Regions from separate parts of the Thauera sp. DNT-1 genome, predicted to be linked through region 3. Evidence: predicted binding sites of a transcription regulator. Region 3 holds the regulator's gene; each other region holds the start of a gene.
The links. Region 3 encodes sigma-54, which starts transcription at its own class of promoters, with help from an activator protein. Its sites were predicted from a motif close to TGGCACGCTTNCTGCTNA; they were not measured.
Positions count from the first base shown of each region.

Region 1: a site for sigma-54 is predicted at 5,968-5,985, ahead of ACZ5PP_RS14880 (TorF family putative porin). Genes of this name have one in related genera too.
Region 2: a site for sigma-54 is predicted at 4,555-4,572, ahead of ACZ5PP_RS11010 (circularly permuted type 2 ATP-grasp protein). Genes of this name have one in related genera too.

Region 1 covers NZ_AP043752.1:3,223,101-3,232,938, forward strand. Annotated here, with positions in the region: gene ACZ5PP_RS14845 (thioesterase family protein) at 1-365, shown strand, start outside; gene ACZ5PP_RS14850 (cupin domain-containing protein) at 373-735, shown strand; gene ACZ5PP_RS14855 (PEP-CTERM sorting domain-containing protein) at 797-1,504, opposite strand; gene ACZ5PP_RS14860 (bestrophin-like domain) at 1,865-2,644, opposite strand; gene ACZ5PP_RS14865 (hypothetical protein) at 2,805-3,053, opposite strand; gene ACZ5PP_RS14870 (ammonium transporter) at 3,514-4,740, opposite strand; gene glnK (P-II family nitrogen regulator) at 4,851-5,189, opposite strand; gene ACZ5PP_RS14880 (TorF family putative porin) at 5,219-5,923, opposite strand; gene ACZ5PP_RS14885 (accessory factor UbiK family protein) at 6,347-6,598, shown strand; gene ACZ5PP_RS14890 (YifB family Mg chelatase-like AAA ATPase) at 6,870-8,372, shown strand; gene ACZ5PP_RS14895 (multidrug effflux MFS transporter) at 8,439-9,647, shown strand; gene ACZ5PP_RS14900 (ABC transporter ATP-binding protein) at 9,835-9,838, shown strand, end outside.
Region 2 covers NZ_AP043752.1:2,387,280-2,397,117, forward strand. Annotated here, with positions in the region: gene ACZ5PP_RS10990 (tetratricopeptide repeat protein) at 1-289, opposite strand, end outside; gene ACZ5PP_RS10995 (DUF3313 domain-containing protein) at 367-1,038, opposite strand; gene ACZ5PP_RS11000 (proteasome-type protease) at 1,251-2,030, opposite strand; gene ACZ5PP_RS11005 (alpha-E domain-containing protein) at 2,095-3,042, opposite strand; gene ACZ5PP_RS11010 (circularly permuted type 2 ATP-grasp protein) at 3,080-4,510, opposite strand; gene ACZ5PP_RS11015 (transglutaminase family protein) at 4,670-5,632, opposite strand; gene ACZ5PP_RS11020 (circularly permuted type 2 ATP-grasp protein) at 5,643-8,249, opposite strand; gene ACZ5PP_RS11025 (transglutaminase family protein) at 8,256-9,838, opposite strand, start outside.
Region 3 covers NZ_AP043752.1:3,377,771-3,387,608, forward strand. Annotated here, with positions in the region: gene ACZ5PP_RS15585 (lytic transglycosylase domain-containing protein) at 1-76, opposite strand, end outside; gene ACZ5PP_RS15590 (5-formyltetrahydrofolate cyclo-ligase) at 122-712, shown strand; gene ilvA (threonine ammonia-lyase, biosynthetic) at 750-2,273, opposite strand; gene hprK (HPr(Ser) kinase/phosphatase) at 2,346-3,293, opposite strand; gene ptsN (PTS IIA-like nitrogen regulatory protein PtsN) at 3,262-3,747, opposite strand; gene hpf (ribosome hibernation-promoting factor, HPF/YfiA family) at 3,884-4,207, opposite strand; gene ACZ5PP_RS15615 (RNA polymerase factor sigma-54) at 4,226-5,680, opposite strand; gene lptB (LPS export ABC transporter ATP-binding protein) at 5,703-6,425, opposite strand; gene recX (recombination regulator RecX) at 6,412-6,861, opposite strand; gene recA (recombinase RecA) at 6,878-7,915, opposite strand; gene pncC (nicotinamide-nucleotide amidase) at 8,112-8,600, opposite strand; gene ACZ5PP_RS15640 (phosphatidylglycerophosphatase A family protein) at 8,605-9,087, opposite strand; gene thiL (thiamine-phosphate kinase) at 9,119-9,838, opposite strand, start outside.

The DNA of each region.
Region 1 (9,838 bases), 150 kb from region 3:
TCGGCGGCGAGCGCGTGCATGGCCGCATCGCGATGCGCCACGAGCTCGTCGGCCATTTCGTGCATAACCGCATCCACGGCGGCGTGATCGCCGCCTGCCTCGACGCCATGGGCGGTCTCGTGGTGATGGCCGCGATCGGCGCCCGCCACCTCGACGAACCGCCCTTCCAGCGCCTGCACCGCTTCTCGAAGCTCGGCACCATCGACCTGCGCATCGACTACCTGCGCCCCGGCATCGGCGAATCCTTCCGCATGGAAGCCGAGGTCCTGCGCCTGGGTTCGCGCGTCGCGTCGACGCGGATGAGCTTCCTCGACGCCGACGGCAAGCTGCTGTCCACCGGTTCGGCGGCGTACATCGTTTCGTGAGCGGGGAATGAGCGTCGAGATCCAGGCTGCCGGGCGCGGCAATCTCTTCGCCGCGCTGCCTCCGCCCGCAGGCGGCGAGATCTTCCAGACCCTGTTCGCCAATCCGCGCTGCCGTGTCGAGCGCATCGTCTCGCACGGCCATGCGAGCGCGCCCGGCGAGTGGTACGACCAGGCTGGCGACGAGTGGGTGGTGCTGCTGGCGGGCGCGGCGGTATTGCGCTTCGAGGGGGGCGACGATGACGGCGACGACGTGAAGCTGAAGGCCGGTGACTGGCTCGTGATCCCGGCGCATCGGCGTCACCGCGTCGAGTCGACCTCGGCGGATGCGCTGTGGCTGGCGGTGCACTGCGCAGCCGACCCCGCAAAGTGAAACGGCCCCGGGCGAACCGCCGGGGCCGTGGTGTCAAACCGCCTGCACTGCGACGCGTGTCTCAGGCGCGCTTGCGGCGCAGCCCCAGCCCCGCGAGGCCGAGCGCGATCAGCGCGATCGACGCCGGTTCCGGCACCGCCTGCACGCCGACGCCGAAGTCGGCGGCGTCGATGAAGTTGCCGACCGAGGGGCTGCCATTGGCGGTGCTGATGGCCTGATACGAGAAGCGCGTGGCATTGCCGAGGGCGCTGATCGGCGCCTCGCCGGCGCTCGTGTAGAAGGCCCAGGCGGTGTTGCCGGTCGAGTAGTTCTTGGAGAACAACACCGTGTCATCGCCACCGCCGAGCAGGTTGTCGAGGCCGAGGTCGGTGATCATCATGCGCATCGTGTCCACCCCCGAACGTCCGCGGTGGGCGAACTCGAAGCCGACGACGCTGCCCGTGGCGATGCCGAACACGTCCTGGTACAGGGTGGCGAACTGGGTGGCGTTGATCTCGGCGAACTGGCGCCCCTCGTAGGCGGGCACCGGGCCGCCGCTCACCGAGCTGAAGTTGTTGCCCCAGATCTCGATCTGGTTGTCGGTGGCGGTGGTTTCCCAGCCGGGTACCGCCGACTCGTTGAACAGCGCCCAGTTGGCGTCGGCGACGAAGGGCGTCCCCGTTCCGGTTTCGAAGCCGCCGTTGATCAGGCTGGCGTGGGCGGTGCCCGCCGCGGCCAGACCGCCGATCGCGGCGAGGGTGGTGAGGAGGCGGGGGAGCGAGGCGGACATGGGTGGTTCCTTTATTTTTGGGCGACACGTTCGGTGACGGGCGTCGACGCGAAAGGTCGGCCCGAGAGTTTCGACCAGATCTTAAGCAATGATCGCGCCAGCACGCGCGGTAGAAGGTCACAGCGCGTTGATTCCAGTGGGAAATGGGCCTCTGGAGAGGAATGCACGGGCCATCCCGGGCGTGCTCGAGTTGCCGCAGTGTCAATTTTTCCGACAGCCATCGACCGGGGGCGGCCGCGTCCATCGCGACGGATTCGCCGTTTGCCCGATCGGGTGTCGCAAGGCGCAGCAGGGCCTGCAGCGCGAGGGGGCGCGGCGGGACCTCGGCACGGCGCCGCAACCGCAGGGCCGACCGGCGCTTCAGCGCTCCAGCGCCTTGGCGACCGCGACGATCGGCGCGGGCGTGACCGAGCTCGGCTGCTGGAAGGGGTTGCCCTGGATCAGCACGATGGCGGCGGTGGGGGCGGCGGCGAGCGCGAACAGCAGCACCGCCGCGAAGGCCGCGCGCGGGCGTTCGAGGTGGGCCATGGCCACCGAGACCAGGGTCAGGAAGCCCAGGAAGGCCATTCCCAGCCACTTCAGCGGGTTGACGTGGGTCTGGCTGAGTGCGACGCGCAGGTCGTGGTCGGAACGGATGTCGCTCGCCTTGCGCAGCAGCAGGGCCTGCACGTTGGCGCCCGCGGCCTCGGCGAGCGCGGGGGCGGCGAGCAGCGCCAGCAGCGCGTCGGCGCGGGCGAGCACCTCCGGCGCCTCGCTGCGGCGCGCGAGCTGGGTCCATTCGGCGGCGCTGGCGCGGGCGTAGCCGGCTGCCGCCGCGCGCAGCTCGCCGCCGAGCGGCTCGGGCAGCGTGGCGGCGAGCGCGCCGATGCTGCGCAGGCCGTCCGCCTCGCGATACACCGCGCTCATCGCGCGGTCGTGCGCGCTCCAGGTGTCGTTGGCGAGAAAGGCCAGCACCAGGCCGAAGAGCACGCCGAGCGCGTTCATGAACGGGGGCGCCACCCCCTGCAGGGACTGCATCCATCCCGCCCAGCGCGAGCGCATCATCACCCACTGGATCAGGAACACGGCGGCGAGGGTGCCGAAGAAGGCGACGAAGGCGAGGCCGTAGTGGTCGTAGCTGTGCCAGTCGGAGAAAAGCATGGAGATCCAGGAGGTGCGTTCGGCAGGTCCTCGCAGTCTACCCGTCCGATCGCTCCCCGCCCATGCTCGGGGGCGGTCGCAGCAGTGCGTGCAGGGCTTCGATCGAAGGCCGGGCGCTGGTAGAAGCCGAGCAGCGGGTCGAGTCCCGCGGCGTGCGTGCTCAATCAGTCCGCACTTGCGCGCAGGGCGACATCAGCGAGATCGTCTTGCGGCCGAGGCGTCGGTAGATGCCGAAATTTCTGCCGAGAGTCAGGATGCTGCAGGGCTCGAAGAGCTCGGACATGCGCAAGAGACAGGCGTCGGCCAGCGAGGCTGGCACATTGTCGTCGCGTTCGAACAGCCTGCGCACGGGAGCGATCTGCGACTCCAGTGACAAGGCGATGTGCACGGCGCTCCGTTCGAGCAGCATGAGTGCCCGGGCGAGGTCGAAGCCGGCACGAGCGAGGAGGAGACAGGCCTCCGCGACCACCGCCTCACAAGTCGGGAAAGGTCCTGGGTATTGCGCAAACTGCGCCTTGGCTCATTCATGGTGCGTGTCATCACGGCAAGGCAGGGCGACCCAGGGGCCGGCATCGAGAATCAGCCGGTAACGAGTGCGGCGAGGGAAAGCAGGCGGAGAGGGGCGATCTTGTGACGCATGGGGCGTTGCCTCGGGGTGGATTGGACCCCGGGGATTCTCCCGATGTCATCGTGCGGAGGGTCGAACGGCAAGCTTGCGGTGTCGGTGCCGCTGGCAGGCTTGCGCTGCGCGAATGCCGGCAGGGCGTTGCGCCCGATCGCTTCCATTGGGGGCGCGCCAAAGAAAAACGGCGCCCCGAAGGGCGCCGCGAGTGGATCGGAACCGGAGGAGCACGGTTCCGCAAGCCGGCTCAGTAGCGGTAGGCGGTCTCGCCGTGCGCCGTGGTGTCGAGGCCCTGACGCTCCTCGTCTTCCGGCACGCGCAGCCCGACCAGCAGGTCCGCGACCTTGTAGGCGACGAAGGCGACCACGGCCGACCACACGATGGTCACGAGCACGCTCCAGGTCTGGATCCACACCTGCGAGGCGATCGAGAAGTCCTCGGCGCCGGTGCCGCCCAGGCTGGGCGCGGCGAACACGCCGGTGAGGATCGCGCCGACGATGCCGCCCACGCCGTGCACTCCGAACACGTCGAGCGCGTCGTCCGCACCGAGCATGTGCTTGAGCCCATTCACGCCCCACAGGCAGATGAAGCCGGAGAGGGTGCCGATCACGATCGCGCCCATCGGGCCGACCGAGCCGCAGGCCGGGGTGATCGCCACCAGGCCGGCGACCGCACCCGAGGCCGCGCCCAGCATCGAGGGCTTGCCCTTGATGAGCGCCTCGCCGAGCGACCAGGCGAGCACCGCGGCGGCGGTGGCGACCAGGGTGTTGATGAAGGCGAGCGCGGCGCCGGCGGTGGCTTCGAGGTTGGATCCGGCGTTGAAGCCGAACCAGCCCACCCACAGCAGCGAGGCGCCGACCATGGTCAGGGTCAGGCTGTGCGGTGCGAGCGCCTCACGGCCGTAGCCGATGCGCTTGCCCACCATCCAGGCGCCCACCAGACCGGCGATGCCGGCGTTGATGTGCACCACGGTGCCGCCGGCGAAGTCGAGCGCGCCGTCTTCGAGCAGGTAGCCGCCCGGACCCCACACCATGTGGCAGATCGGCAGGTAGCACAGCGTGAACCAGATCACCGAGAAGATCAGCACCGCGGAGAACTTCATGCGCTCGGCGAAGGCGCCGACGATGAGCGCACCGGTGATGCCGGCGAAGGTGGCCTGGAAGGCGATGAAGGCGAACTCGGGCAGCTTCACGGTCTCGGTGAAGGTGTCGGCGAGCGTCTCGATCGTCACCCCGGACAGGAAGACCTTGTCGAGCGAGCCGATGAAGGGGCTGGCTTCGGTGAAGGTCAGGCTGTAGCCGTAGATCGCGAACAGCAGGGCGTTGAGCGAGAACACGGTCATGACCTGCATGAGCACCGAGAGCATGTTCTTGGCGCGCACCATGCCGCCGTAGAACAGCGCCAGGCCGGGCAGGGCCATCATCAGCACGAGCAGCGTGGAGGTCATGATCCAGGCCACGTCGCCCTTGTGCACCTCGGCCACGGCGGCCGCGGCCTCCTGGGCGAAGGCGCCGCCGGAGACGCCGGCGAGCAGGGCTGCTGCCGGCAGGTATGCGAGGAGTTTTCTCATTTTGCGTTGCTCCCTTACAGCGCGTCCGGGCCGGTCTCGCCGGTGCGGATGCGGATGGCCTGCTCGAGTTCGAAGACGAAGATCTTGCCGTCGCCGATCTTGCCGGTGGCGGCGGACTTCTCGATCGCTTCGATCGCCTGGTCGAGGATGTCGTCGGGGATGGCGGCCTCGACCTTGACCTTGGGCAGGAAGTCGACGACGTACTCGGCGCCGCGATAGAGCTCGGTGTGGCCCTTCTGGCGGCCGAAGCCCTTGACCTCGGTCACGGTGATGCCCTGCACGCCGATGGCCGAGAGCGCCTCGCGGACCTCGTCGAGCTTGAAGGGCTTGATGATTGCAGCGATGAATTTCATGTCTTTCTCCGGTTCCGGATGGGCGATGCTCAGAAGCTCTTGGCGATCGACAGGATCACGCGCTCGTCGGCGAGGTCGGCATTGTCCACGTCTGTGTCGACGTAGTGCAGGCCGAAGTTGAAGCCGCCGAACTCCTTGGTGACGCCCAGCTTCCAGTCGGTGTAGTCGTCCTGGCCCTTGATGTCGCTGTAACCGACGTGGGCGGCGAGGGTGAAGCCGCCGCCGACATCGACCGCGGCGCCGAGGTCGTAGTACTGGCTGCCGTCCGACTTGTCGTAGCCGAACAGGTCGGTGAAGGCGTACGAGTACTTGAAGGACAGGAACTCCCACGACAGGCCGACATAGCCCTCGAGCGTGTTCGGGCTGTTGTAGGGCTTGGGGTAGCTGCCGGGGTAGTAGTACTGCAGCAGGCCGACGTCGTAGCCGATGGCGCCGACCGTCCCCTTGTAACCGCCGTAGAGGTCGAGCTCGAGGCTGTTGCTGACGTCCGTGTTGGCGTCCGACAGCCACGATACGTTCGAGCCCCACACGCCGGCGTACAGGCCGCTGTCGTGGGCGTAGTCGAAGCCGCCCTGCAGCGCGGGACGCTCGTCGGTCTGGCTCCAGCCGCGGTAGGCGTAGTCGGACACCAGGCCGACGTTGGCGGTGAAGGGGCCGTCGCCGGCATGGGCGGTGCCGGCGGTGGCGATCGTGGCGAGGATGGCGAGCGCGGTGGCGAGCGGTTTCGTGTGCATGGTCATCTCCTGACGAGGTTTGGAAAGTTCGCGACGAGACTCCCTAAGCACGTGGCGTGCCAGGGTGCGGAAAGCCTGGTGATTCCTAGGTTTCCGCTTGTCGGCGGGCGGATCTTGCTGCGCTGCGGCAGGGATGGGCGCGCGATTTCGGGGCGTTGCGCACCAATGTGGTGCGCCATTCGTGTTGTGCGAGCGATGGTTGACGGTTCTTGGCGCCAGATCGCGACTTGCGTCGCTCCTACGAAAACCTTCGCCCACCCCTGCGTCGCCCGGGCTCCCGCCGGAGCGACGCAAGTCGTGATCACGGCAATGTCGCGCGCACCGCGCCTGCGCCGAACGTGTGCGGCGGGCCGCCGGCGCTCCAGTCGGCAGGGGCGTGCGTGCTAGACTCCGACGCCTCTGCAACCCGGAATCCACGCCATCATGAGCACGCCCCGCATCCTCGACGAAATCGGTGCCCGCCTCTCCGAACTCGCCGCCAACAGCCCCGTCCGCGACATCGAGAAGAACGCCAAGGCCATGCTCGGCTCGGCCTTCGGCAAGCTCGACCTGGTCACCCGCGAGGAATTCGAGGTGCAGCGCGAGGTGCTCGCGCAGGCGCGGCGCAAGCTCGCCGAGCTCGAGGCGCGCGTCGCCGAACTGGAAGCGAAGCTGGCCGGCGGCGACAAGGCCTGATCCAGCTGCGTTTCCACACGCTGCATTCGCGTCTGGCGGCGCTCCTGCGGAAACCGGCAAGGTTCCCGGAAACCTCGTAGGAGCGGCGCCAGCCGCGAACGGACGGTGGGCGGCGATGGGCGTCGCGACACGCTACATGCTGCGCTCGCGTCTGCATGAAACACCGTATGCGTCTCGTGACCGAATGCCCCCGGTCCCGCGTTCCGCATATTTCTTTGTCATCGACCGCGGCTCCGCTAGACTGACGATTCCTTTCCGTCCGGAGTCGCAGATGTCGCTCGCCCTCGTTCATGCGCGCGCGCTCGACGGGATCGAGGCGCCCCCGGTCACGGTCGAGGTCCACCTGGGCAACGGCCTGCCCCAGTTCCATCTCGTCGGCCTCGCCGACACCGAGGTGCGCGAGGCGCGCGACCGCGTGCGTGCGGCGATCCAGTCGGCGCAGTTCGAGTTTCCCCAGCGCCGCATCACCGTCAACCTGGCGCCTGCAGACCTGCCCAAGGAGGGCGGGCGCTTCGATCTCGCGATCGCGATCGGCATCCTCGCCGCCTCCGGCCAGGTGGCCGAGCGGCTGCTCCCGCGCCTGGAGCTGTGCGGCGAGCTTTCGCTGAACGGCGGATTGCGCCCGGTGCGCGGGGTGCTCTCGGCAGCGCTCGCCGCCGCGCGCGCCGGACGCGCGCTGGTGCTGGCGCCCGCCAATGCGGCCGAGGCCGCGCTCGCGCGCAGCGCCACCGTGCTCCCGGCCGACAGCCTGGGCGCGGTGTGCGCGCATCTCAACGGACACACCCGCCTCGAGCCGGCGCTCGCGGCGGCCCCCGAGGACGAGGATGGCACCGGGCTGCCCGATCTCGCCGATGTGCGAGGTCAACTGCAGGCGCGGCGTGCGCTCGAGGTCGCCGCGGCGGGCGGGCATTCCCTGCTGCTGTTCGGACCGCCGGGTACCGGCAAGTCGATGCTGGCGCAGCGCCTGCCCGGCGTGCTGCCGGCGATGGACGAGGACGAGGCGATCGAGGCCGCCGCGGTGGCCTCGATCGAGGGGCGCCTCGATCCGCGCAGCTTCCACCGCAGACCTTTTCGGTCGCCGCATCACTCGGCCTCGGCGGCGGCGCTGGTGGGCGGCGGCGCGGTGCCGCGCCCGGGCGAGATCTCGCTCGCGCACCACGGCGTGCTGTTCCTCGATGAACTGCCCGAGTTCGACCGCCGTGTGCTCGAGTCCCTGCGCGAGCCGCTCGAGACCGGCACCGTCACGGTGTCGCGCGCGCGCCGGCGCGCCGAATTCCCCGCCCGCTTCCAGCTCGTCGCGGCAATGAATCCCTGTCCCTGCGGCCACCTCGGTGATCCGCGCCGCGCCTGCCGGTGCACGCCCGACCAGGTGGCGCGCTACCGCGGGCGGCTGTCCGGCCCCTTGCTCGACCGCATCGACCTCACCGTCGAGGTGCCTGCGATCGCGCCGGAGGTTCTGCTCGAAAGCCCGCCGGGCGAGCCCTCCAGCGCGGTGCGCGCGCGGGTGGCGGCGGCGCGTGCGCTGCAGGCAACGCGTCAGGGCTGTCCGAACGCCCGCCTGCCGGCCGGCGAGGTGGAGCGCCACTGTCGCCCCGATCCGGGCGGCGAAACCCTGCTGCGCCAGGCGATGCAGCGGCTCGACCTGTCGGCGCGGGCGTATCATCGTGTCCTGCGCGTCGCGCGCACGCTCGCCGATCTCGCCGGCGCGTCCCGTCCGGGGGCAGCCCAGGTGGCCGAGGCGATCCAGTACCGGCGCAGCCTCGACTCCCGCTGAACGACCCCGCGCCCCGTGCGCCGTCGGCTGCGGACGACGACACCAGGAGTCCGCCCGAAGGCGTACATGATCCGACCGCTCACCCACGCCCGCCTCGCTTCGCTGCTGGCAGCCCTGTCCTCGATCGGCCCGTTCGCGATCGATGCCTATCTGCCCGCCTTTCCGGCGATCGCGGCGGCGTTGGGCGCGAGCCGGCTGGAGGTGCAGCAGACGCTGACGATCTACATGGTGGCGCTCGCGTCCATGGTGCTATGGCACGGTGCGCTCGCCGACCGTTTCGGGCGTCGCCGCGTGCTGGTCGCGTTGACGGTGGTGTTCGCGCTCGCCTCGCTGGTGTGCGCGCTGGCGCCGAGCATCGAGTGGCTGTGGTTCGGGCGCGCGCTGCAGGGGCTGAGCGGCGGCGCGGGCATCGTGGTCGGGCGTGCGGTGGTGCGCGACCTGCACGAGGGGCCGCAGGCGCAGCGCCTGATGTCGCGGGTGATGCTGATCTTCGCGCTCGCTCCGGCGCTGGCGCCGATGCTGGGCGCGGGCCTGCTCGCGCTCGCAGGCTGGCGGGCGATCTTCTTCTTCCTGGCCCTTTTCGGGCTCGCGCTCGCGTGGACGACGTGGCGCTTCCTGCCCGAGACGCTCGCCGAGGAGGACCGCCAGCCGCTGCATCCGCGGCCGCTGCTGCGCGCCTACCTGGCGATCTTCCGCCACCCGGCCTTCATGCTGCTGGCGCTCGGGGTGGCGCTGAACTTCAACGGTTTCTTCCTCTACGTGCTCTCGGCGCCGGTGTTCATCCTCGAGCATCTGAGCCTGGGCAGTGGCGGTTTCGTGTGGCTGTTCGGTCCGGCGGTGGGCGGGATGATGATCGGCTCGACGCTCTCCGAGCGCGTGGCCGGGCGCTGGTCGCCGGTGCGCACGGTGGGCTTCGGCTTCGTCTTGATGTTCGCGGCGGTGGTGGCCAACGCCGCGGTGTCGGGCCTCCTCGTCCCCGCGGTGCCGGTCTCGGTGCTGCCGATCGGCTTGTTCAGCTGCGGCATGGCGGTGGCGATGCCGAGCATGAGCCTGCTCGGGCTGGAGATCTTTCCCGAGCGCCGCGGAATGGCGTCGAGCTGCCAGAGCTTCCTGCAGATCGGCTTCAACGCGGCAAGCTCGGCGCTGGTGGCGCCGCTGTTGTGGTCGAGTCCGCTCGGGCTGGCGTCGGGGATGGGCATGTTCACCGCGCTCGGCCTGTGTGCGTGGATGGCATGGTGGCGGCTGGGCGCGCACGTGCGCGAGGGTGCGGCGTAGCAAGGTCGCGCCACGCCCGTAGTGGTTGGCCCCTATTTTTGTCGCGGATGCATTCGGCTAAGGTCACGCCTCGTTCTAGTATCCGTGTGTTATCGACCGCCCTGCTCGGGGCGTCACGTTCATGTGCCGGTGGGCCGGCTCACGCCGCCTCTGTCGCGCTCTTCTCGCCGCAAGGAATCGCAACGCTATGC
Region 2 (9,838 bases), 990 kb from region 3:
GGAAGTCCTGCAACTTGCCATCCGGGCCATCGGTGCGCACGAAATAGCTGCCGTCCTTGCGATAGAAGCGCGAGGTCACGCCATGCGCGGTGAAGGTGGTGTCGTTGAAGTCGCCCAGGACCTTGTCGGTTGCCGCCACGGCCATCGCCAGCTCGTGATGCGAGCCGCGCCAGGCCTCGGCCTCCGCCTGATGGCAGGCGACGCAGCGGGTACTGCCGACATACCCGGAGCCAGCCACCGACCAGGGGGCCAACAGCAGGGCAAGAATGAAGACGGCGAGTTGCCTCATGTCAAGTCCGCTCCTGCGTCGTCACCACCCGGTCGCATGCCATGCCGGCAGCGACCGGGTCGCCCACGTCGCCCCCTCTAGTTGGCAGCCTTGGCGGCCTGCATGAAGGCGGCGGCATCCTTGGCCCAGGCGTCGATGGCCGGTTGCATCTGCTCGAGGGTCAGCGTGTCCTTGACGGTCTTCAGCTTGGCGCCTTCACCTTCACGCATGCCAGCGGCAACGAGCTGGCCGGTCGCGGTGTCGGTCACCTCGTATTCGAGAGCCAGAACAGCCCGTTTGGTGGTCTGGCCCATGGTCAGCACGAAGGCGACGGGCAGCAGCTGGTAAGGCTTCAGACCCTCGTCCTTGGCCGCTGCTGCGGTGACCGCCGGACGCATTCGCAGGACATTGGGCCCAGGCTTGTCGACTACGCGCACCACCGTCTGCAATTCGCGGCGAAAGGCCTCGTCGAGGGCGGCAGCGATCTGGTTCAGCGTGGCCATGCCCAGCTGTTCCGTCGGCTGCGGCGCCGGATGGAAGACCGTCTTGTCCACCATCACGGCGTCGTACTGAGCGAACGAGATCCCCGGGGCGACCCAGCGCCTGGCGCGTTCGCCCGACGGCGAACGGACCTCCTCCATACTGGCGTAGGTGGTGTCCTTGAGGAAACCGGACGGGGCGCCCAGATCTTTCTTGTCGTCGGCCAGCGCCTGATTGGCAAGGACACTGGCCGCCAGGGCCATGCCCATCAAATATGCAGGGAAACGCATCGCATTGCTCCTGAAGGCACATGAAGGGGGAGGTGTCCTGATCGTAAGCTGCCGACCGTTCGCCGACTATCGGGCTTTGGTCTTACAGCCAGGCTGAAGATCGCCTCGCGCGCCCCCTCGGGCCGATCACCCTCGACGTGGTGAAACCCCCTCATGCATCCGCCTTGAGATTCCAGGGCAGAAGGGCTGCGCCGTTGGCAGGCCTGCTTCGATCAGGACGACACCACCCCGATCCGCGGCGGCGCCTGATCCTCCCCCGGCCAGCGCGACCAGTCGGGGTCGGGCAGCGCGTTGAAGACCTGGCGCAGGCTGGCGCCCCACTCCTTGTGGATCATGTCGAAATAAGGGTTGTCCCAATCCACGCTGACGTGGCGGGCGACGCGCAGTTCGTCGCGGCGGTAGATCAGCAGGTCGAGCGGCAAGCCCACCGACAGGTTGGAGCGGATGGTCGAGTCCATCGAGATCAGCGCGCACTTGGCGGCCTCGTCGAGCGAGGTCTTGCTGGTGACGATGCGGTCGATGATCGGCTTGCCGTATTTCGACTCGCCGATCTGGAAGTACGGCGTGTCGATCGAGGCCTCGATGAAGTTGCCGGCCGAGTAGATGTTGAACAGGCGCGGCGACTCGTCGCCGATCTGCCCGGCGAGGATGAAGCTGGCGTTGAACTCCACGCCGAACTGCTTGAGCGCCTCGGCGTCCTGGCGATGCACGCCGCGGATGGTCTCGCCGACCAGGCGGGCGCACTCGAACAGGGTCGGCGCGTTCCACAGGCTGTCGCGGTCCTGCACCGCGGCGTGCTCGCGCAGCAGGCTGATCACCGCCTGGGTGATGGCGAGGTTGCCGGCGCTCATCAGCACCAGCACGCGGTCGCCGGCACGCTCGAACACGGTCATCTTGCGGAAGGTGTTGATGTGGTCCACGCCCGCGTTGGTGCGCGAGTCGGACAGGCAGACCAGCCCCTCGTCGAGGCACATGGCGACGCAGTAGGTCATGGGTTCGATCCCGTCGGTTCATTGGCCCGGCCCCGGGTCCGGGCCGGAAGACGCCGCGTACCGGTCATGCCGCGACCGGAACCAGAAAGTTCTCGCCGATGCTGTCGCCGAGGCGGTTGATGCGCACCAGGAAGCGCTCCAGCCAGGGATGCAGGCCGGCATCGAAGATGTCGTCCATGCGCCCGTAGTGCAGCGTCGCGTGCAGCTCGCCGGCCTGGCGTGCGGCCTCGGCCGAGTGGATGCTGGCGATCTCGCCGAGGATGCCGTTGATCTCGTCCAGGCAGGCGTGCAGGGAGCGCGGCATGTCGGCGTTGAGGATCAGCAGCTCGGCCACCTTGTAGGGTGTGATCACGTCGCGATACACGTGGCGGTAGGTCTCGAAGGCCGACACCGAGCGCAGCAGCGCCCCCCACTGGTAGAAGTCGGTCGAGCTGGTGAGTCCCTCGGCCTTGGGCAGCAGGCTGTGGTACTTCACGTCGAGCAGGCGCGCGGTGTTGTCGGCGCGCTCGAGGAAGGTGCCCAGGCGCACGAACTTGAAGGCCTCGTCGTGCAGCATGGTGCCGAAGGTCACCCCGCGCAGCAGGTGGGAGCGGAACTTCACCCACTCGAAGAACTCGCCGAGGTCGGTGGCGCGCAGCTTCTGCGGCGTCATCTCGCGGATCTCGAGCCAGGTCGCGTTGGTGGTCTCCCACATCTCGGCGGTCAGCGTGCCGCGCACCGCGTGCGCATTCTCGCGCGCGGCGCGCAGGCAGTTCCACACGCTCGAGGGGTTGTCGCGGTCGAGCACGACGAACTCGATCACGTCGCAGGCGGAGAGCGGCCTGCCGGTGCGGGCGAAGGCCTCCGACAGTTCGCTGATGTCGAGGATGGCGGACCAGCTCTCGGTGTCGCCGCCGTTGGCCCCGGGCAGCAGCGACATGCGGTAGGACACGTCGAGCATGCGCACGGTGTTCTCGGCGCGCTCGGTGTAGCGCGCCATCCAGTACAGGTGGTCTGCGGTTCGGCTCAGCATGGGGGTTCTCCTTGGCAATTGCGCGGCGGCAGGCGGCTCAGCCCACCACCCAGGTGTCCTTGGTGCCCCCGCCCTGCGAGGAGTTGACCACCAGCGAGCCAGCCTTGAGCGCGACGCGGGTGAGGCCGCCCGGCACCATGCGGATCTCGCGTCCGCCCGAGAGCACGAAGGGACGCAGGTCGATGTGGCGCGGCGCGATGCCGGCGTCGACGAAGGTCGGGCAGGTGGACAAGGACAAGGTCGGCTGGGCGATGTACTTCTCCGGCGCGGCGAGGATGCGCTGGCGGAACTCCTCGATCTCGGCCTTGGTGGCCGCCGGCCCCACCAGCATGCCGTAGCCGCCGGCGCCATGGACCTCCTTGACCACCAGCTCGGGCAGGTGGGCGAGCGTGTAGGCGAGGTCGTCGGGTTCGCGCAGCATCCAGGTCGGGACGTTGTTGAGGATCGGCTCCTCGCCGAGGTAGAAGCGCACCATCTCGGGCACGTAGGGGTAGATCGACTTGTCGTCCGCCACCCCCGTGCCGACCGCGTTGGCCAGCGTCACCCGGCCGGCGCGGTAGGCCGACATCAGGCCCGGCACACCGAGCATCGAGTCGGCGCGGAAGACCTCGGGGTCGAGGAAGTCGTCGTCGAGGCGGCGGTAGATCACATCCACCCGCCGCGGCCCCTGGGTGGTGCGCATGAACACGGTGTCGTCCTCGACGAAGAGGTCCTGGCCCTCGACGAGCTCGATGCCCATCTGCTGGGCGAGGAAGCTGTGCTCGAAGTAGGCGCTGTTGAAGGCGCCCGGGGTGAGCAGCACCGCGGTGGGGTCGAGTACGCCGGCCGGCGCCACCGCGCGCAGGGTCTCGAGCAGCAGGTCGGGGTAGTGCTCGACCGGCTGCACGTCGTAGCGCGAGAACAGGTCGGGGAAGAGCCGCATCATCATCTTGCGGTTCTCCAGCAGGTAGCTCACCCCCGAGGGCACGCGCAGGTTGTCCTCCAGCACGTAGTAGTCGCCCTTGCCGTCGGCACCCGCGGCACGCACCAGGTCGATGCCGGCGATCATCGCGTACAGCCCGCCGGGCACGTGCACACCCTTCATCTCGGGGCGGAACTGGGCGTTGTCCAGCACCTGGTCGGCGGGGATGCGTCCGGCGCGCAGGATCTCCTGGCCGTGGTAGATGTCGGCGAGGAAGGCGTTGAGCGCGCGCACGCGCTGGCGCAGGCCGGCCTCCAGCGTGCGCCACTCGTCGCCGGGGATGATGCGCGGCAGCAGGTCGAAGGGGATCAGGCGCTCCTTGCCGCCGTCGGCGCCATAGACGTTGAAGGTGATGCCGACGCGGTGGAAGGCCAGGTCGGCCTCCTTGCGCTTGCGCGCGATCAGCTCGCGCGGGGTGTGCCCGAGCCACTCGCTGTAGGGCTGGTAGTGCGTCCGGATCGTGCCGTCGGCGGCGTGCATCTCATCGAAAGGCTTGGCGGCGTTCATGGCGTGCTCTGCGCGGATGGTTTATCGACTCCCTCGCAGGGCCTACAGCAGAAAGCGTGCCAAGCCCATGAAACGCGCAAAGCCGCGCCGACAACGGGGTCGGGCACGTCGACGTCCGCGGGCACCGCGCTGGTGCGCACCATGGTGGCCGCCGACGCATCAATCTGGTGCGTCGGCGGCACGCGCCGGGCGCCCGCCCCGCCGTGGGGGCGGGCCCTCCTCCACCGGCATCACCGTCACCGCGACCTCGACGCCGTGCCCGCCCCCGCCGAGAATGACGCCGCGCAGCGGACACACGTCGCCGTAGTCCCGCCCCCAGGCCAGCGTGATGTGACCGCTGCCAGGCTGCAGGTCGTTGGTCGGATCGATGTCGATCCAGCCCGCGCCCGGGCACCACAGCGCCACCCAGGCGTGCGAGGCGTCGGCGCCGATCAGGCGCGGCTGGCCCGGCGGCGGCTCGGTGAGCAGGTAGCCGGAGACGTAGCGCGCAGCCAGGCCGAGCGCGCGCAGACAGGCGATCATCAGGTGGGAGAAGTCCTGGCACACCCCACGGCGCGCCGCGAAGACCTCCGCCACCGGGGTGGCGACGCTGGTCGCCGCGGGATCGAAGCGAAAATCGGCGTGGATGCGCGCCGACAGCGCGAGCAAGGCGTCGAGCACCGGCCGCCCCGGGGTGAAGCTCGCCAGCGCATAGTCGGCGTACTGCGCCGCCTCGTCGCCCAGCGCCACGAAGGGCGAAGCGAAGCGGTACTGCCCGGCGTCGCGCGCGTCGGCGCGCAGCGGCGCGTGGCCGGAGAGGCCGTCGCGCAGGTGGTCGCGCGCGGTCTCCCAGGGCGGACTCGCCGCCGGCTCGGGCCAGGCCGGCGGGTCGACGCGGATGCGGCTGCGTGCGCGCACGACGAGTTCCGTGTGCGGCGCGTGCAGCGCGAACGCGGTCACCGGGTTGCCGAAGAAGTCGCTGCGCTCGCTACGCCGGGCCGGCGCCGGCGCGATCTCCAGGTGGTGCGCGAGGGTGCGCTGGCCGGCGCATTCGCGCGGGCGCAGGTGAGCCACCTGCTGCGACAGCGCCACCGCACTGTCGTAGCGGTAGGTGGTGTCGTGGAGGATCTCGTAGAGCGCCATCGCCGCCGCCCTACAGCGACACGGTCGCCCGGCTGCGGGCGTCGAGGTGGGTGAAGTAGCGCCGCGCCAGCGCATCGGCGAGCTCGTTGCCGCCGCGCCAGATGTCGTCCAGCACCTGCCGCAGGGGCTCGCAGTGGCGCGCCTGTGCGGCCGCGCGGCTACGCGCGCCGGCCAGCTCGTGCACGAAACAGTCGCACAGCGCGAGCGCGTCGAGCGCGGCCAGGCGTTCGCGCAGCGGCGCGGCGAGCGCGGCGCCGTCGGGCAGCAGGGCGACGTGCTCGGCGAGCGAATCGAGCTGGTAGCGCAGCGCGCGCGGGTTGTCGCCGTCGAGCATGACCAGCTCGGCCACCGGCTGCGGGGCCAGGCCGCGCGCGTGGCGGCTGCGGTAGCGCAGCTCGGCGTCGGTGATCGCGAGCAGCACCTTGAGCCCGCCTTGCGAGGGCTCGAGCAGCAGCGCCGACAGCGCGGCGGCGAGAAACTGCAGGCGCTCGATGCGCCGCCCGATCGACAGGAAGCGCCAGCCGGCGTCGCGCGGCATGCTCTCGATGACGAAACCCGACAGCGTCACCAGCGACAGCAGCGACTCGTCCAGGCGCTGCAGCGCCTCGCCGAGGCGCGGGGCCTGAGCCGGCGCCGCGGCAAACTCCGACAGGCGGTTGTAGATGCGCCAGCTGTCCGGCGACAGGCGGTCGCGCACCAGGGCTGCGACGCGCAGCACCTGGCGCAGGTTGGCCACCACGCTGCCGGGCTGGGCGGGATCGAAGAGCGCCTGAGCGAGCGGCGCGGGGGGTGTCGGTGCCGCGTCGGCCTCCCCCGCCACGGTGGCGAGCAGGCCGCGCTGCCGGCACAGCGCCTGCAGGACCGCGGTCACCTTGCCATCCTCGCCCAGCCACGAGGCCTCGCCGGCCTCGCCCAGGCGCGCCAGCGTCTCGCGGCCGAGGCGGGCGGCAGCGTCGGCGCGCTCGCTGTAGCGTCCGAGCCAGAAGAAGTTCTCCGCCACCCGGCTCGACAGGCCGAGCACGCGCGCGCCCCCGGCAAAGGGCGCGAGCTGGCCGGGCACGATGCGCGGCACAGGACGCGGCCGTGCCGGCGAGCCGAGCACCCAGGCGTCCTTGCTGCCGCCGCCGTGCTGCATCGACACGATGCGCATGTCGGCCTCCGAGGCCACCCGGACGAGCCCGCCCGGCAGCACGCGAAACCCCTCCGCCCCCGCCGCCGCGAACACGCGCAGCCCGATGTTGCGCGCGACCAGCGCGCGCGCGTCGCGCGCGGGCGCCTTGTTCCCGGCGCCGCCCGCCTCGTCCGCCAGCACCGGGGCCTGCGAGAGGTTGACCATCTCCTGCGCGACGAAGTCGAAGGGCCGCAGCGCGATCCGTGCCGCCAGCGCGTCGAGCTCTGCCCCCGGCAGGTCGCCGCAGAACACCGGCCGCGCACCCAGGGTGGGGTAGGCCGGCTTGATCACCAGCTCGCGCAGGTGCTTCAGCGCGTATTCGCAGGCCGCCGGCTCGCCGCACCACCAGGTCGCCACCGAGGGCATGCGCAGCTTGCTGCCGAGCAGGTGCTCGCACAGCCGCGGCAGGTAGCCGAGCAACGCCCCGGTCTCGAGGATGCCGCTGCCGAGCGCGTTGGCCACCGTCACCATGCCGGCACGCACCGCCGCCACCAGGCCGGCGACGCCGAGCGCGGAGTCTTCGCGCAGTTCGAGCGGATCGCACCACAGGTCGTCCACCCGGCGCAGGATCACATGCACCCGGCGCAGGCCCTCGAGCGTGCGCAACCAGACCTTGTCGTCGCGCACGGTGAGGTCCTGGCCCTCGACGAGCGGGAAACCCATCTCGCGGGCGAGGAAGGCGTGCTCGAAGTAGGTCTCGTTGTAGGGCCCGGGCGTGAGCACCACGATCAGGGGATCTTCCCCGGCCGCCGCGCCGTCGGCCGGCGCGAGCTCGACGAGGCCGTCGCGGAAGCCCTCGAAGAAGGGCACCAGCGGCTCGACGCCGGCGGCGCGGTAGAGCTCGGGCAGCACGCGCGCGACCACGCTGCGGTTCTCCAGCGCGTAGCCCGCACCCGAGGGCGCCTGGGTGCGGTCGGCCACCACCCACCAGCGCCCGTCGGGCGAGCGCGCCAGGTCCACCGCGTACAGGTGCAGGAAGCGCCCGCCCGCCGGCCGCGCGCCCACGAGCGGGCGCAGAAAGCCGCTATGGCCATAGATGAGCGCGGGCGGCACCAGGCCCTGCTCGAGCAGGGTCTGCTCGCCGTAGAGGTCGGCGAGGATGCGGTCGAACAGGGTGGCGCGCTGGATCACCGCGGCCTCGATCTGCGCCCACTCCGCCGCGGGCAGCATGTAGGGCAGCAGGTCGAGCTCCCACGGGCGCGCGAAGCCGCGCGGATCGGCATACACGTTGTAGGTGATGCCGTTCTCGTGGATCTGCCGGCCGAGCGCGGCCCGCCGCGCCGACAGCTCGTCGGCGGGCATGGCGGCGAGGCCGTGGAAGAAGTCCCGCCAGTGCGGCCGCAGCACCACGACGCTGCCGATGCGTTGGCAGAGCTCGTCGTAGCGGTCGGGCCGCGCGACGTAGCGGGCGAGCAGCGCGGGCGGGCTGTGCGGCTGCACCTGCATGGCGGGTCAGCCCTGGCGGCGCAGGTCGAGGGTGAAGGGGAAATCGGCGTTGCGCGTGGCGGGCGCAGGTGCGACGCGGCCCGGCGTGTGGCCGGTGGTGGTGAAGCGGGCCAGGCGGCGGCCTTCGGCCTCGTAGGGGTTCACCGGGTAGCTCTCGTGGTTGCGCCCGCCCGGATGCGCCACGTGATACACGCAGCCGCCCATCGAGCGCTGCATCCAGCCATCGACCAGGTCGAACACCAGCGGCGCGTGCACGCCGATGGTCGGGTGCAGGCAGGACGGCGGCTGCCAGGCACGGTAGCGCACCCCGGCGACGAACTCGCCCACCGTGCCGGTGGGCTGCAGCGGCACGGCGCGGCCGTTGCAGGTCAGCACGTGGCGGTCGTCGTTGAGCCCGGACACCTTGACCTGCAGGCGCTCCACCGAGGAATCGACGTAGCGCACCGTGCCACCGGGCGCCCCCTCCTCCCCCATCACGTGCCAGGGCTCGAGCGCCATGCGCAGTTCGACCCGCACGCCGCGCGCGGCGAACTCGCCGTACCTGGGGAAGCGGAACTCGAAGTGCGGCGCGAACCAGTCGAACTCGAGCGGGTAGCCGAATTCGCGCAGCTCGCCGACGACGTCGCGGAAATCCTCCGCCACCCAGTGCGGCAGCAGGAAGCGGTCGTGCAGCTCGGTACCCCAGCGCCGCAGCCGACCCGGGGCATAAGGCTGCTGCCAGAAGCGCGCGATCAGCGCGCGCAGCAGCAGCTGCTGGGCCAGGCTCATGCGCGCGTGCGGCGGCATCTCGAAGGCGCGCAGCTCGAGCAGGCCCAGCCGCCCGGTGGCGCTGTCGGGGCTGTAGAGCTTGTCGATGCAGAACTCGGCGCGGTGGGTGTTGCCGCTGGCGTCGATCAGCAGGTTGCGCAGCAGGCGGTCGATGAGCCACGGCGGCACCTGGATGCCCGGCTCCGGCATCTGCTGGAAGGCGACTTCGAGCTCGTGCACCGAGTCGTGGCGCGCTTCGTCCACCCGCGGCGCCTGCGAGGTCGGGCCGATGAAGAGCCCCGAGAACAGGTAGGACAGGCTGGGGTGGTTGTGCCAGTAGCTCAACAGGCTGCGCACCAGGTCGGGCCGCCGCAGGAAGGGCGAGTCGCCCGGCGTGGCACCGCCGAGCACGAAATGGTTGCCACCGCCGGTGCCGGTATGACGGCCGTCGAGCATGAACTTCTCGGTCGACAGGCGCGCCTGCCGAGCCTCCTCGTAGAGGGTGCCGGTGCGCTCGACGAGTTCGTCCCAGCTCGCCGCGGGGTGGATGTTGACCTCGATGACGCCCGGGTCGGGGGTGATGCGGAAGTGCGCCAGGCGCGGGTCGGACGGCGGCTCGTAGCCTTCGAGCACCACCGGCAGCTTGAATTCGGCGGCGGTGTCCTCGATGGCGGTGACGATCTCGAGGTAGTCCTCCAGCGCGGCAGTCGGCGGCATGAAGAGATGGAGCAGGCCGCCGCGCGGCTCGGCGCACAGCGCGCTGCGAGTGATCCAGGCGGCGGACTCGAAGGGTGCCGGACGGCGAGCGGGGTCGGTGCGCTCGTCGCGGCGATCCAGCGCGG
Region 3 (9,838 bases):
CGCCGATCTGTGCGAACGCGCCGGCGGGGGCGAGGAACGTCGCGGCCGTGAGCGCCGCAACCAGTGCCTTCTTCATGCCAGGTGATGCCTCCGTTTGACCGCCAACCATACCATATCGAAGATGAGTTTCGCCCCCTTGTCCCATGATCCCGGCGCGCGTCGCCAGCGCATGCGCGAACATGCGCTGGCGTTGCGCGAGCGCCTGCCTGCCGAGCGTCGCGAGCGCCTCGCCGCGGCAATCGGCGAGCATCTCGACGACCTGGTCGGACGCTTGCAGCCACGCCGGCTCGCCTTCTGCTGGCCCTACCGCGCCGAGCCCGACCTGCGCCCGTGGGTGCAGGCCTGGCGTGCGGCCGCGCCCGGGCGGGTGGCGGCCTTGCCGGTGGTGCTCGAGCGCCATGTGCCGATGATGTTCCGCGCGTGGACGCCGGGCGTGCCGATGCCGCTCGACCGCCATGGCATCCCCCACCCGGCGGACGGCGAGGCGGTCGAGCCCGAGCTGGTGCTGATCCCCCTCAATGCCTTCGACGAACGCGGCTACCGCCTCGGCTACGGAGGGGGCTACTTCGACCGCACGCTGGCGGTGCTGCGCACCGTGGCGGTGGGCGTGGGCTTCGAGGTCGGGCGCGTGCCCGACACGCTGCCGCAGGAGTTCGATCGCCCGATGGACTGGCTGGTGACCGAGGCGGGGGTGGCGAAGCCGCGCGCCTGAGCGGCGGCTGCAACCCTGCACGGCCTGCCTGCGGGGCTCAGCTCCCGGACAGGAACATGCGGTAGGCGGGGTTGTCGGTCTCGGCCACGTAGTCGTAGCCGAGCCGCTGCAGGAAGGCGTCGAAGGCGTCCTTGTCGGCCGGCGGCACCTGCATGCCGACCAGCACGCGGCCGAAGTCGGAGCCGTGGTTGCGGTAGTGGAACAGCGAGATGTTCCAGTCCGAGCGCAGGTTGGAGAGGAAATTCATCAGCGCGCCCGGGCGCTCGGGGAAGACGAAGCGGTATACCACCTCGTTTTCCACCTGCGGTGCGCGTCCGCCCACCATGTAGCGCACGTGCGACTTGGCCATCTCGTCGTCGGTGAGGTCGAGCGCAGGCAGCTCGTGGCGCTCGAGCATCTCGACCAGGCGTCCGACCTCGCTGCGGTTGTGCACGGTGACGCCGACGAAGATGTGGGCGCGCTCGGCGTCGGCGTAGCGGTAGTTGAACTCGGTGATGTTGCGGTTGCCGAGCACGCTGATGAACTTGCGGAAGGAGCCCGGCTTCTCGGGGATGGTCACCGCGAGCACGGCCTCGCGCTGCTCGCCGAGCTCCGCGCGCTCGGCGACGAAGCGCAGGCGGTCGAAGTTCATGTTGGCCCCCGAGGCCACCGCCACCAGGCTCTTGTCGCGCAGCTTGTTGCGGCGGGCGTACTCCTTGGCGCCGGCGACGGCGAGCGCGCCGGCGGGCTCGAGGATGGAGCGGGTGTCCTCGAAGACGTCCTTGATCGCGGCGCAGATGGCGTCGTTGTCGACCACGATCATCTCGTCCACATACTGCTGGCACAGGCGGAAGGTCTCGGCACCGACCTCCTTGACGGCGGCGCCGTCGGCGAAGATGCCGACCTGCTCGAGCGCGATGCGCTTGCCCGCGGCGAGCGAGCGCGTCATCGCGTCGGCGTCCACCGCCTCGACGCCGATGATCTTCGTCTCCGGGCGCAGGCGCTTGATGTAGGCCGCCACGCCGGCGATCAGCCCGCCGCCGCCGACACAGCAGAACACCGCGTGGATCGGCTTCGGGTGCGCGCGCAGGATCTCCAGGCCCACCGTGCCCTGGCCGGCGATCACGTCGGGGTCGTCGAAGGGGTGGACGAAGGTGAGTTTCTCGCTCTTCTCGAGCTCGAGCGCGTGCGTGTAGGCGTCGGAATAGGATTCTCCTGCGAGCACGACCTCGCCGCCGCGCGCCTTGACCGCGTCGATCTTGATCTGCGGCGTGGTGCTCGGCATCACGATCACCGCGCGCACGCCCAGCCTGGCCGCCGACAGCGCCACGCCCTGGGCGTGGTTGCCCGCCGAGGCGCAGATCACGCCGCGCTTCAAGGCCTGCGGCGACAGGTTCGCCATCTTGTTGTAGGCGCCGCGGATCTTGAAGCTGAACACCGGCTGCATGTCCTCGCGCTTGAAGTAGATGCGGTTGTGCGTGCGCGCCGACAGGTTGGTGGCGAGGTCGAGCGGGGTTTCGACGGCGACGTCGTACACCTGCGCGTTGAGGATGCGTTCCAGGTAATCGGGAGTGGAGCTCATGGCCGGCCAGTAGGCTGCTGCAAAGCGATCGAGCGTAACAGCCGGCGGCGCCGTGCCGCAAGTGCGGGTGGCTCAGTCGGCGCGGTAGGCCTCTTCGGCGTGCAGCGCGCGCGCCTGGCGGTCGATGAATTCCTGGGTGGAGTCGATGCCGCGCAGCTTGAGGATGGTCGAGCGCACTGCGGCCTCGAGCAGCACCGCGAGGTTGCGTCCCGCGGCCACCGGCAGCACGACGCGGGCGACCTTCACGCCGAGGATGTCCTGCGTCTCCTGCTGCAGCGGCAGCCGGCAGGGGTCGTCGGGACCGGGTTGGCGGCGGTCGAGGTGGCAGATCAGGCGCAGGCGCATCTTCCGCCGGCACGCGGTCTCGCCGAAGATGGTGCGGATGTTGATCAGGCCGAGGCCGCGCACTTCGATGAAATCCTGCAGCATCTCGGGGCAGCGGCCCTCGAGCACCGTGGGCGCGATGCGCGACAGCTCGACCACGTCGTCGGCGACGAGGCCGTGGCCGCGCGAGATCAGCTCGAGGCCGAGCTCGGATTTGCCCGCGCCGGAATCGCCGGTGATCATCACGCCGAGCCCGAGCACGTCCATGAACACGCCGTGCAGCGAGACCTTCTCGGCGAGCTCGCGCGACAGGTAGAGGCGGAGCTGGTCGATCACGCTCGCCGAGGGGTGGCGCGCGGTGAACAGCGCGACGTCGTGCGCCTCGCAGATGCCGTGGAGGATGTTGGGGATCTCGCAGCCGTCGGCGACGATGATCGCGGGGGGGTGCGCCGAGAGGATCTCGTTGAGGTGGTGGGCGACCTTCTCGTTCGCCTGGCGTTGCGCCCACGCGAGCTCTGCGGCGCCGAGCACCTGTAGCCGGGTGGGGTGGATCAGGTTGAGGTGGCCGACGAGGTCGGCCGGCCAGATGCGCTCTTCGGCGACCGACAGACGGGCACCGATCGGTCCGCTGACGTGGACGAGGCTCAGGCTTTCGCGGTGCGCCTCATACAGCCGGGTCAGGCTGGTTTGCCGCATCGGCACCCCAATTCACGAACAGGCGGTGGATCTGTGCGGCATCCGTCGCGCCGTGCAGGGTCTCGCGGAACTCGCGGTCGCTGAACATCTGCGCGAGCTCGGACAGCAGCTGCAGATGGGTTTCGTTGGCCTGTTCGGGCACGAGCAGCACGAACAGCATGTCCACCGGACGGCCGTCGGGAGCGTCGAACTGCACCGGGGTGGCCAGGCGCAGAAAAGCGCCGGCGGCGTCCTTGAGCCCCTTGATGCGGCCGTGCGGGATGGCGATGCCCTGACCCAGTCCGGTCGAGCCGAGGCGTTCGCGGGTGAACAGGCTGTCGAACACGGTGCTGCGGGCGATGCCCTGGTTGTTCTCGAACAGCAGGCCGGCCTGTTCAAAGACGCGCTTCTTGCTGCTCGCGTCGAGATCGATCACCACGTTGGAAAGCGGCAGGAGTTGGGATATCAGGCTCATTCGCAGGTGGGCTCGCGCACTCTTCCGTCAGCTGCCGCCAGGGGGGCGGGAATCCGGTCCGGGGCGTGTGCGGCCGCGCTTCGTGAAAACGCGCGCATTATAACCACACCCCGGACGGGGAGCTTCAAGCCGGTCCTCAGGCCTCGGGGACCTGGTGCTTGAGCGACTCGTGGTTATGGTCGGACTGCTTCTGCTTGTACTTCTGAACCTGACGGTCGAGCTTGTCGGTCATCGCGTCGATCGCCGCGTAGAGGTCGGCGTCGTCCGCTTCGACGAAGAGGTCCTTGCCGCGCACGTGCAGCGTCACCTCGGCTTTCTGCTTGAGCTTTTCGACCGACAGGATGACGGTGACGCTGGTGACGTTGTCGAAATGGCGGATGACGCGATCGAGCTTGGAGGTCACGTATTCGCGGATGGCGGGGGTGACTTCGACGTGGCGCCCGGTGATGTTCAGATTCATGGATGACTCCTGTTGTTGTCAGAGGGATTTGCGCAGGCTGACCGGCGGGATGTTGAGGGACTCGCGGTACTTGGCGATCGTGCGCCTCGCCACGACGATTCCCTGTTGGCCGAGGATTTCGGCGATCCTGGCGTCGGACAGCGGCTTCTTGCTGTCTTCCGCGTCCACCAGCTGGCGAATCAGCGCGCGAATCGCCGTGGAGGAAGCCGCACCGCCGGTGTCGGTCGCGACATGGCTGCCGAAAAAGTACTTGAGCTCGAAGACCCCGCGCGGCGTCGCCATGTACTTCTGCGTGGTGACGCGCGAGACGGTGGATTCGTGCAGCTCGAGCTGGTCTGCGATCTCCCTTAGGGTGAGTGGCCGCATCGCCACGTCCCCATGATCGAAGAACTGCCGTTGCTGGTCAACGATGGCCTGGGACACGCGCAGGATGGTGTCGAAGCGCTGCTGGACGTTCTTGATCAGCCAGCGCGCCTCCTGCAGCTGTCCACCCAGGCCGCCGCCCTGTGCGCGGTTCTGCTGCAGCAGACTGGCGTAGAGGCGATTGATGCGCAGACGCGGCATCGCTTCCTGGTTCAGGCTCACGGTCCATTGGCCGCGCAGCTTGCGCACGACGACGTCGGGCAGCACGTAGCGCGTCTCGGCGGTGGAGTAGCGCGAGCCGGGGTGGGGGTCGAGGCTGCAGATCAGGGCCTGCGCTTCGCGCAGACCCTCGTCGTCACAGCCGGTGAGCTTGCGGATACGGGCGAAGTTGCGCTCCGCGAGCAGTTCGAGGTGGCTGGTCACGATCTCGAGAGCGAGAGGGCGTATCGGGCACTCGGGCAAGGCCTGGAGCTGCAGGGCCAGACATTCCTGCGGGCTGCGCGCGCCGATCCCGGCCGGCTCGAGGCTCTGCACGTGGCGCAGGGCGATGGCGAGCTCGTCGAGATCGACCTCGGCGTCCTGCGGCAGCAGCTCGAGGAGATCTTCCAGCGGCTGGTGCAGGTAGCCGTCGTCGTCGAGCGCCTCGATCAGGAAGCGCACCAGCGCGCGGTCGCGGTCGGACAGGGGCGAGAGGGCGACCTGCTGGTCGAGGTGTTCGCGCAGCGACACGCCGGCGGCCTGGATGTCCTGGTAGTCGCCGTCCTCGTCGTCCTCGCTGCGGCTGGACGCGCCCTGACCCACGTTGGACCAGTCGATGCCCTCGTCCTCGCTGCTGCCTTCGCCGCCCTCGTGCGTGATCGACTCGCCCGCCGGTTCGGCGGCGGGTTCCGGCGCGGCTTCGCGCTCGGGCGCGTTGCCCGGCGGCGGCGCGGGGGCGTAGTCGACGCCGCCGTCGCCATCCTCGCGCTCGAGCATGGGATTCTCGAGCAGCACGCGCTCGATCTCCTGGTTCAGCTCGATCGTAGACAGCTGCAGCAGCTTGATCGACTGCTGCAGCTGGGGCGTCAGCGTGAGGTGCTGGGAGAGCTTGAGCTGGAGGCTGGGTTTCATCGCGGTCGGCAGGAGGGCGGGCTCACAGGCGGAAGTGCTCGCCGAGGTAGACCTGGCGCACGCGCTCGTTCTCGATGATCTCGGTAGGTTCTCCGCTCGCCAGCACGCGACCTTCGCTGATGATGTAGGCGCGGTCGCAGATGCCCAAGGTCTCGCGCACGTTGTGGTCGGTGATCAGCACGCCGATACCGCGCTCCTTGAGGAAGCGGATGATCTTCTGGATGTCGATGACCGCGATCGGATCGACTCCGGCGAAGGGCTCGTCGAGCAGGATCAGGCGCGGGTCGGTGGCGAGCGCGCGGGCGATCTCGCAGCGCCGGCGCTCCCCGCCCGAGAGCGAGATCGCGGTGTTGTCGCGCAGGTGATGGATGCCCAGTTCCATCAGCAGTTCCTCGAGCCGCTCCTCGATCTGGCGGCGTTCGAGCCCCTGGAGTTCGAGCACGGCGCGGATATTCTCGGCCACGCTGAGCTTGCGGAACACGCTCATCTCCTGCGGCAGGTAGGACAGGCCCAAGCGCGCGCGGGCGTGGATCGGCAGGTGGGTGAGGTCGGTGCCGTCGAGGGCGATCTGGCCGCCGTCGGCGCGCACCAGACCCACAATCATGTAGAAGCAGGTGGTCTTGCCGGCGCCGTTGGGACCGAGCAGGCCGACGACCTCGCCCGAGCCGACCTCGAAGCCGACGTCATGCACCACGGTGCGCGCCTTGTAGCGCTTTTGCAGGCCGGCGACCTTAAGCAGACTCATCGTAGGGCTCTTTCAGCAGCTTGCGGATCAGCTCGGGGGCGAAGCCCCGGGTTTGCAGGAAGCGCGCCTGGCGCGCCCATTCGCGTGCGTCGGCGGGTGGGGTGGCGAAGCGGCCGCGCAGCACCGCGCGCGCCCGCTCGATCTCGGATTCTACGCACTCGTCGGCGAGCGCCTCGTCGATCCGGTCACGGTCGATGCCTCGCCGCACGAGCTCGTTGCGCAATCGTGCGGTGCCGAAGCGCGCCGCCTTGCCGCGCACGAAGGCCTCGGCGTAGCGCTCGTCGGACTGCAGGCCGAGCTCGCGCATGCGCTCGAGCACCGCTTCGATCTCGGCCGGCTCGCCATGGGGTGCGAGCTTGCGCGCAAGTTCGGCGCGCGAGTGGTCGCGCCGGGCGAGATGGCGGAGCGCACGTTCGCGCAGGCTCGGCTCGCCCATGTCGGCGTCGACGGGGTCAGGCCTCGGCCGGCGCCGGGGCGGACGCGGCGGCGGGCGGCAGCTCGGGCAGGCCGACCGCGACCCGCACCTTGTTCTCGATCTCGCGGGCCAGCACCGGGTTGGCGCGCAGGAACTCGCGCGAGTTGTCCTTGCCCTGGCCGATCTTGTCGCCCTTGTAGGCGTACCAGGCGCCCGACTTGTCAACGATCTTGTGCTCGACGCCGAGGTCGATGATCTCGCCTTCGCGCGAGATGCCCTCGCCGTAAAGGATGTCGAAGTGGGCTTCCTTGAACGGTGGCGAGACCTTGTTCTTGACCACCTTGACGCGGGTCTCGGAGCCGACCACCTCGTCACCCTTCTTGATCGTGCCGGTGCGGCGGATGTCCATGCGCACCGAGGCGTAGAACTTGAGCGCGTTGCCGCCGGTGGTGGTCTCCGGGCTGCCGAACATCACGCCGATCTTCATGCGGATCTGGTTGATGAAGATCACCAGGGTGTTGGTGCGCTTGATGTTGGCGGTGAGCTTGCGCAGTGCCTGCGACATCAGGCGGGCCTGCAGGCCGGGGAGCTGGTCGCCCATCTCGCCCTCGATCTCGGCCTTGGGCGTGAGCGCGGCGACCGAGTCGATGACCACGATGTCCACGCCGCCCGAGCGCACCAGCATGTCGGCGATCTCGAGCGCCTGTTCGCCGGTGTCGGGCTGCGAGATCAGCAGATCCTCGATGTCGACGCCGAGTTTTTCCGCGTAGCCCACGTCGAGCGCGTGCTCGGCGTCGATGAAGGCCGCGGTGCCGCCGAGCTTCTGCATCTCGGCGATGACCTGCAGGGTGAGCGTGGTCTTGCCGGAGGATTCGGGGCCGTAGATTTCGACCACCCGACCGCGCGGCAGACCGCCGAGCCCGAGCGCGATGTCGAGTCCGAGCGAGCCGGTGGAGACGGTCTGGATGTCGCGCTCGATGCTGCCGTCGCCCATGCGCATGATCGAACCCTTGCCGAACTGCTTTTCGATCTGCGACAGCGCCGCGGAGAGGGCTTTGGCCTTGTTTTCGTCCATGGAAGTGCGTCCTGTTTGATTGCCTGATTATGGCACAAAGATTGCAGACATGCGGGGTGCAGGCCTGATGCCGTAAGTGTAGAGCCTGTATGCAATTACAGCAAACATGTCATGGGGATTTCCGGCGCGGGGCTGCGTCCGGCGAAGTGGCGAGGGTGGCGGTTCGGATTTCCCGGCCCCGTGCGCCCTGCGCCCCTCAGACGCAGCGTTCGAGTACGCCTTGCAGGGCGAGGATCACCGTCTGCCGGCGCACCGCGGCGCGGTCGCCGTCGAGATGGACGGTGACGACCCCGGTGGGGCGGTCGCGCCGTGCCCAAGCGAGGCAGACCGTGCCGACCGGCTTGGCGGGGCTGCCTCCACCCGGTCCCGCGACCCCGGACACGGCCACCGCGAGGTCGGCGCGGCTGTGGTCGAGCGCGCCAGCGGCCATTTCGCCCACGGTGGCTTCGCTGACCGCGCCGTGCGTCTCCAGCGTCGCGGCGCGCACGCCGAGCATTTCGGCCTTGGCGTCGTTCGAGTAGGTCACGAAGCCGCGGTCGAACCAGCCCGAGCTGCCGGCGATCGCGGTGACGGCCTCGGCGATCCAGCCGCCGGTGCAGGACTCCGCGGTGGCCAGCCACAGCCTGCGGTTGGCGAGGGCTTCGCCCACCCTGCGCGCGAGGGCGTCGAGTTCGTGATCGGTCATGGTCTCAGCTCCCCAGCAGGTGGACCAGCACCGCGAGCGCCAGCAGGGTGTAGCCGGCGGCGACGAGGTCGTCGAACATGACCCCGAAGCCGCCCTTGAAGCTGCGGTCGGCCCAGCGCACCGGAGGCGGTTTGACGATGTCGAAGAAGCGGAACAGTGCGACCGCGATCGCCTGCCACAGCAGCCCGGCGGGGGTGAACAGCAGCACCAGCCAGATCGCCACCATCTCGTCCCAGACGATGCCGCCGTGGTCTGGCACCCCCAGCGCTTGCCCGGTGCGCTCGGCGGCGAGCACGCCGGCGAGGAAGAAGCTGGCGAGCAGTGCGAGGAAGACGAACTCCGACACCGGGGTGCGGATCAGTGGGTAGATCGCCCACCCGAGCAGGGTGCCGACCGTGCCCGGCGCCCACGGCGACAGCCCGGCGCCGAAGCCCAGCGAGATGAAGTGGGCGGGGTGGCTCATCAGCAGGCGGGCGGTGGGGCGCATGGTCGTTTCGAGAGGTGGGCCGGATCGGGCCTCAGGCGAAGTGATCGTAGCCGCATGCGGCCGGGGCCGCCAGGCCGCCGTCGGCCTCGCGCAGCAGCAGGCGCTCGCGTCCGGGGGTGAATTCGCCGATGCGATGCAGGGGGAGGTCGAGTCGGGCCGACAAGGCATCGATCTCGGCACGGTGTCGGGGCGCGGCCGCGAACAGCAGCTCGTAGTCGTCTCCGCCCGCGATCAGGCAGCGCCGGCACAGCGCGGGATCGGCGCCGCTGGCGGCGAGCGCGGCGAGCGGCAGCGCCGCGACCTCGACGATGGCACCCGTGCCCGAGCATTCGAGGAGGTGTCGCAGATCGCCGAGCAGGCCGTCGGAGACGTCCAGCATCGCGCTCGCCAGGCTGCGCAGCGCGAGCCCGAGCGCTACGCGCGGCTGCGGCCGTTGCAGGGCGTCGACGAATTCGGCGTGGTGGATGGCGTCCAGGCCGGTTTCGCCGCGCAGCGCCGCGAGCCCGAGCGCGGCGCGGCCGGGCTGGCCCGAGATCCACAAGTCGTCGCCCGCGCGCGCTCCGCCACGGGTGATCGCGGCGCCGGCCGGGACCTCGCCGACGATGGTCACTGAAAGCGTCAGCGGTCCGCGCGTGGTGTCGCCGCCGGCGAGGTCGATCGCGAAGGCGTCGGCGCAGGCGAAGAAGCCGCGCGCGAACGCAGCGATCCAGGCCTCGTCCGCCTGCGGCAGCGCGAGCGCGAGGAAGGCCCA